2 regions of the Paenibacillus sp. IHB B 3415 genome follow, and region 1 is predicted to be linked to the other one. Evidence: riboswitches for the same ligand, from Rfam matches in the RefSeq annotation. Region 1 holds a riboswitch; the other holds the start of a gene.

The links. Region 1 has a riboswitch for S-adenosylmethionine ahead of QW71_RS28250 (methionine ABC transporter ATP-binding protein). Riboswitches for the same ligand answer to the same signal wherever they lie in the genome.
Region 2: linked by a shared signal. The riboswitch ahead of metA (homoserine O-succinyltransferase) and the one ahead of QW71_RS28250 (methionine ABC transporter ATP-binding protein) in region 1 are both predicted to bind S-adenosylmethionine.

Annotation. Positions count from the first base shown of each region.
Region 1 is NZ_JUEI01000075.1:53,941-57,350, reverse strand. It holds gene QW71_RS28260 (MetQ/NlpA family ABC transporter substrate-binding protein) at 1-80, opposite strand, end outside; gene QW71_RS28255 (methionine ABC transporter permease) at 138-806, opposite strand; gene QW71_RS28250 (methionine ABC transporter ATP-binding protein) at 806-1,822, opposite strand; SAM riboswitch class I at 1,921-2,061, opposite strand; gene QW71_RS28245 (Cthe_2314 family HEPN domain-containing protein) at 2,153-2,899, opposite strand; gene QW71_RS28240 (UbiD family decarboxylase) at 2,927-3,410, opposite strand, start outside.
Region 2 is NZ_JUEI01000050.1:39,646-43,055, forward strand. It holds gene QW71_RS21270 (1-phosphofructokinase family hexose kinase) at 1-566, shown strand, start outside; gene corA (magnesium/cobalt transporter CorA) at 657-1,592, opposite strand; SAM riboswitch class I at 2,017-2,148, shown strand; gene metA (homoserine O-succinyltransferase) at 2,268-3,185, shown strand; gene QW71_RS21285 (aminotransferase class I/II-fold pyridoxal phosphate-dependent enzyme) at 3,311-3,410, shown strand, end outside.

The DNA.
Region 1 (3,410 bases):
TTCGCAGCGTTATTGTTGCCGCAAGCTGCAAGCACCAATATCATGGTCAAGCTGAAGAATGTGAGCAGTACTTTTTTCATCTGTAAATCCCCCTCTAATCAATAATTTGTATGAATAAGGCTCTATATGGACATACCTTATTTCCGTGTAAAATGTCTTACCAGCCGGTCACCGGCCATTTGCAGCAGCTGCACCAGAATAACCATCAGGGCCACCGAGATAATCATGACTTCCTTCTCATAACGGTAATAGCCGTAGCGGATCGCCAGGTCACCCAGACCGCCGCCGCCTATCATCCCGGACATTGCGGTATACGAGACGAGGGTAACAATCGTGATCGTAACACCGGCCAGCAGACCCGGACGAGCCTCCGGCAGCAACACACGCATTACAATCTGTCCCGTGGATGCTCCCATACCCTGCGCCGCTTCGATGATCCCCCGGTCAACCTCCCGCAGTGCCGTCTCTACCAGTCTGGCGAAGAATGGAGCCGCGCCGATCACCAGCGCCGGAATCGTTCCAAGTACACCTATTGAGGTACCCATAATCGACTTGCTGAACGGAATCAGGGCAACCATCAGAATAATAAAGGGAACCGAACGCAGAATATTTACGACGAACGATAATACCGAGTAAACAACCCTGATAATAGTGTTATTAGACTTGCCCCATAAATATAACACAATTCCGAGCGGTAAACCAAGGATAATTGTGAATATTCCTGAAAAAGCTAACATTTTTAGTGTTGCGACCGTGGCATCAAGCATTTCTTCCCAGTTAATCGCGCTAAAATCCAGTCCGCCCATTAAGAAATCACCTCCACATCAAGGCCTTCAGCCGCAAGCTCGGAAAGTGTTGCTTCCACGGCATCGGATGGCCCTTCAAACCGGACGATCAGCTGACCATACGGGACGTCCTTGATAGTAGAAATGGTTCCCTGCAGAATGGCGAAATTAACTCCGGTTCCCTGCGCCACATGGGAAAGGGTCGATTCGTACGTCTTTTGCCCAAGAAAAGTAATTTTGACCGCCTTAGTATATCCGGCATGTACAGCATCAATCGCTTGCCGCAGCGGTCCGTCTGCCTGAGTTTCACTGCGGATGAATTCTTTCGTAACCTCATGCCTCGGTTTCAGAAAAACCTGGGCAACGTCGCCCTGCTCCACAATCCCGCCCCCATGAATGACAGCCACCCGGTCGCAAATGCTCTGAATGACATGCATCTCATGCGTAATCAGCACAATGGTCAAGTGAAATTTCCGGTTAATATCCAGCAGCAGGCGCAGAATTGAATCCGTTGTCTGCGGGTCCAGTGCTGAAGTCGCTTCATCGCATAGCAGAACATCAGGATCGCTCGCCAGAGCACGGGCGATCCCGACCCGCTGCTTCTGGCCTCCGGACAGCTGAGCCGGATATTTGTTCCGGTGCTCCTCAAGTCCGACTAGAGCCAGCAGATCCTGAACCTTCCGCTCAATCTCCGTCTTGGAGGTTCCGGTAAGCCGCAGCGGAAAGGCGATATTGTCATAGACAGTTGCGGAGGAGAGCAGATTGAAATGCTGAAAGATCATCCCGATCTTGCGCCGCTGCTCCTGCAGCTGTCCCTGGCTGAGTGCGGTCAATTCCACCCCATCCACCCATACTTCACCCTCGCTCGGACGTTCCAGCAGATTAATGCAGCGGATCAGCGTACTTTTGCCGGCACCGGAGTGGCCGATCACACCGAATATCTCCCCCTTCTTAATCGACAGGCTTAGTCCGGAAAGCGCCATCGCGGCCTTGCTTCCTTTACCGTATACTTTCGTTAAATCTTTCAGCTCTATCAATCGCCCCGTCCTCCTTCTTCCATGCAATTTATAACAAAAAAGACCTCTTACGATCCGTGCAGATCGGAAGAGGCCGTGTGTGTGAAGTAAACAATGCCGTCTCATCTGCCAAGACCGCAAACCTAGCGGCATTGTAGGAATTAGCACCATGACATTTGCAGGCAGCAGCTAGGCTATGCTGTGTACAAATCGGTTGCCGGGCTTCATCGGGCCTATCCCTCCGCCGCTCTCGATAAGATTATAGTATGAAGTTATATATGCCGTTTCATGTTAGAAGTAAATACTTGCATAAGTATATTAAGTTTCCGGTTCTTTGTCAAAGGTAAGTTTTTACGGCTGTCCGTGCTCTGAACGCTGGCTGGATGCAGCTTTATTCTTGTGCCACTGCTCATTGCTGTACCTGAAGGCAGCCGACAAAGATTTGCACACCATCTCCAGGCTCTGCTTCAAATCCTCCAGATGGCTGTCGAGATCCTCCAGTTGGATTTTGTCATGCAGCCCCTGATGGCGCTGCCAGAGATCATCCGTCATCTCAGCGTTCATGTAGTGAATCTCGGCATTGCGCCGTTTGCGCAGATTCTCTACGGGTTCGCGGTAAGAGTTCCTGATCTTCTCCAGCTCATTGGCCAGCGGGTTGTGCGCGTGAAGCAGCTGAAATTGGCGAAGCACTGTGAAGTAAGAGAAATGTGCTTTGACTTTACCTGTATTCAGATCATATAGACTGTTCAAGACCGTACCCAGCTTGTCCAGCAGGGAGAACACCCGGATGAAGCCGTCCTTATAAAAATACACATACCTGGCGTACTCTCCCTGCTCCATGGGCGACATATCATCCATATAACCGGCAACCACCGACTTCCGGTAAAAGGCGGCGGCGAACCAGCTCTGCTCCAGCTCGTCCAGCGATGAGATCAGACCGCGTGTCCATATCTCCAGCTTGCGGTATTCATGGTCACGGTCTTCATGTGCGTTCATCTCCTTGCGCAGCATGGAGGCGACCTTCGCCATGTTGTCCATGGCTTCGGCCAGTACCCCGCTGTTCTCGCGGGGCGGCTCTCCCAGTAATGTCCGCAGCATATTTGTCCTCCTCAGAATACTTAAGATCTAAACAAGAGGGAAATAACGGTTCCAGTTCCGGTTCACCAGTTCAACCGTGTCCTCATGCGGAACCAGCTCCTCCGGGTACCCCGGCTTCATCCGGGCATCTATTACAATCGGCAGGGAATAGCTGATTGCGTTACGCAGTACATGGGTCTCCGCATAAATATCATCCGCCGGATTAAACCGGGTGAACACTGTCCACAGGAAGGAGGTTTGTGTGCGCACCGCTTCTGCAGCATCGTCCACCAGAACAATCAGCGGCCAGGCTGTACCCTTCTCCTGGAAGGAAGCGGCCAGCCTGACGGGAAGCTCAGGGTCTTCTATATAGGATGCTCCGGAAACAGCTAAACATCCGCCGCAATAGGGCATGGCGCCGGTGATTGCTGGAAGGTGACCCTCCGTGTAGGTTCTGGGCAGCTCACGCACCGGGTTGCCGGTGCCCATCATCACAGCCTTACTGCCATGATTCAGCTTGCGGCCGGTATAG
Region 2 (3,410 bases), on a different contig from region 1:
TGCCGGATAAACCTGCTTATCTTGTAGCCAGCGGCAGTCTGCCCCCGGGCTGTCCCGCTGATTTCTATGCGCGTGTCATTGAAGCTGCGAAGCCCTGGAAGGCCAGGGTTATCATCGATACTTCCGGCGAAGCACTGCAGCTTGCGGCTGACGCCGGCGTATATCTGCTGAAGCCGAACGCACGTGAGCTTGAAGAATTGGTAGGGCATACGATAACCGGTGATGAGGAAGTGAAGGCAGCCGCACTTCAGCTGATTGAAGAAGGCCGGACGGAAGTAGTAGTAGTCTCACTGGGCGGGGACGGTGCACTGCTGATTACCAGAGAAGGCAGCGAGCATCTGCACGCACCTGAAGTTCCTGTACTCAGTGTAGTAGGCGCTGGCGACAGTCTGGTTGCGGGGCTCGTGTACAGTCTGGAACGGGGCTGGCCGCTGCGCAGAGCCGTTCAGTTCGGCATCGCCTCCGGAGCTGCAGCTGTCATGAATCCGGAGCGTCAGCTCTGCAAGCGCGAGGATACGGAGCGGTTGTTTGCCGGCATGGATACCGGCGCAGCCGGACACATGTAGTTTTGTGGCCGCCATATACCAAAAAGACGAAGGCTTCCCTATACCCAGAGGTATCCGGTGCCTTCGTCCTGCGTATTCGTCCGTTTAGTTTCATAGCCAATCCTTCTTGCGGAAGATCACCAGCATTCCGCAGCCGAGCGTCACCATGACGGCGATGACTCCATAATAGCCATACTGGGAATGGGTCTCGGGAATATTGTCAAAGTTCATACCGTAGATTCCGGTAATAACGGTCAGCGGCATGAATATTGTAGTAATTGCCGTAAATACTCTCATGATTTCATTGGCGCGGTTAGCAATACTGGACTGATAAGCTTCACGTAAGTTGCCCATGAGATCGCGGTACGTTTCAAAGGTTTCAGAGATCTTGACCGCATTTTCATAAATATCGCTGAAATACTTCTGCAGCTGATCGTCGATCAGGCGGAGGTCTTTTTTGTTGAGCGTGTTGATAACTTCCTTCTGCGGGCCCAGCATCTTCTTCAGCCAGAGAATTTCACTGCGCAGACCGATGATCTCGCTGAGATGCGATTTCTTGGTGTGCATGAGGATATCCTCCTCCAGCTTCTCAATCCGCGCTTCAATCCGGTCACCGACCGAGAAGAAGTTGTCGACCACAAGGTCGATTAACAGGTACAGGAAGCGGTCCGGCTCACTGACCTCCTGCTCCCACAGAATGGGCTTCAGGACGCGCAGCTCATGGATCTTCTGCTTCGTAACGGTGATGATGAAATGTCTGCCCAGGAATACGTTGAGCGCGCGGAGGAAGATTTCCTCGTCATCAAACCGGATGCTGTTGACTACGATAAAATAATGGCTCTCATAGATCTCCAGCTTCGGGCGCTGATCCTCTTCACTGAGACAGTCCTCGACAGCCAGATCATGCAGATTGTACAAAGGCTGAAGCTCAACGAGATCCTGGGCATCTGCATCAATCCAGTAGAAACCCTCAGCGGGTGCGGTAAGTGTATCCTCAATATTGTCAATAGTCGTAAAAACCCCTGCGTTCACCAGCCGGATTTTCATCTGATTCACTCCTTCTGTCCCTGGTCTTCTCCAGGGATATGCTAATTAAAGCACAGAGAAAAAATCAGCTTGGCCGGTGGTACAATCATGGATGAAGGCCAAAAGACGGTCCGAGAGCATGAAGAAGAACTGCCCCCGCCGCCGGCAAGCTGATGTTAATCCTGTGTGGTTGTTCTTTCTGCACGCTTATTCGCGAGCCCGGGTCGCCTTCCATTCTTCTCTCACCTCTTCTTTTCGCCGTTTATGGTTGAAACACTTGTCTAGTATAACGCCGGGGTATGGCTCTTTCAAGAGAAATTCTTTTCATTCTCCAGGCCCCTTAAGCATTGTATGGACTTGACGAAAAGGAGGTTCATGATTTAAAGTGAATTTTAAGAAAAGTATCCGCGGATGCTTTGGAATAACCCCAACTGAATACAGCTAAATCTTATCAAGAGCAGGTGGAGGGACTAGCCCGATGAAACCCGGCAACCGGCGTGTGAACGCACGGTGCTAATTCTTGCGGAAGCTTTGCAGGACGTTATTCGTCCGGCGGAAGTTCTCTGGCAGATGAGAGAGGCGCATATGACTGCAGATATATGACCTTTCTCGCCCGAGAAAGGTCTTTTTTCGTTGTTTTACATCAGATTTAACCGCCAAGCGGAACCTAATTTCAGTTAAGGAGTGGAAACAGCAATGCCTATTAAAATTCCCGACAGTCTTCCGGCCAAAGAAGTATTATCCGGTGAGAATATTTTTGTAATGGATGAAAGCCATGCCTTTCATCAGGATATCCGTCCTTTGCGGATCGCCATCCTGAATCTGATGCCGACCAAAGAAACCACGGAAACGCAGCTGCTGCGCCTTATCGGGAACTCACCGCTTCAGGTGGACGTTGTTCTGCTGCATCCCAGCTCCCATACCTCGAAGAATACTTCGGCAGAGCACTTAAAGAGCTTTTACAAAACCTTTGATGAAATCAGTGACCGCCGCTTTGACGGCTTGATCATCACCGGTGCTCCGGTGGAACAAATGGAGTTCGAGGATGTCAACTACTGGGAAGAGCTGAAAGTGATTTTTGAGTGGAGCAAGCAGAACGTAACCTCGACCATGCATATCTGTTGGGCTGCGCAGGCAGGACTGTACCACCACTTCGGCGTGCGTAAGGTGAGTCTGCCGGATAAATGCTTTGGAGTGTTTCCGCATACGCTGAGCCATAATAATGTGAAACTGCTGCGGGGCTTCGACGAAGTATTCCATGTGCCGCATTCCCGTCACACCGACGTCTCCCGTGAAGATATAGAGAATAATCCGGATCTGCAGATTCTGGCGGAATCAGAGGAGGCCGGCGTGTACCTGGTTTCTACGCATGACGGCAAGCAGATTTTTGTAACCGGACATTCAGAATATGATCCGTTCTCCCTGAAATGGGAGTATGACCGCGATATCGCCAAGGGCATGGATATAGAGATTCCGAAGCACTATTATCCAAAAGATGATCCCACCCGTACACCGCCGGCCGTCTGGCGCGCCCATGCCAACTTATTATTCGCTAATTGGCTCAATTACTATGTATACCAGGAGACACCCTACGATATCGGAGCGTTTATTTAAAAGTTGTATTTGTATATAGAAGCAATGGTTATACGTACAACACATAGCCTATGCTTCCGAAGCCAGTTTGTACGAAGAAATTCAGGGAAGCAAATGCTATAACAAACTTTTAGGAGGCAATGAAAATGGACGAGAAACTGAAAATTGAGAGCAGACTGGCACAGATTGGTTCGATGGAGGACCCCGCGACAGGGGCGATTAATTATCCGGTGTACAGCGCGACGG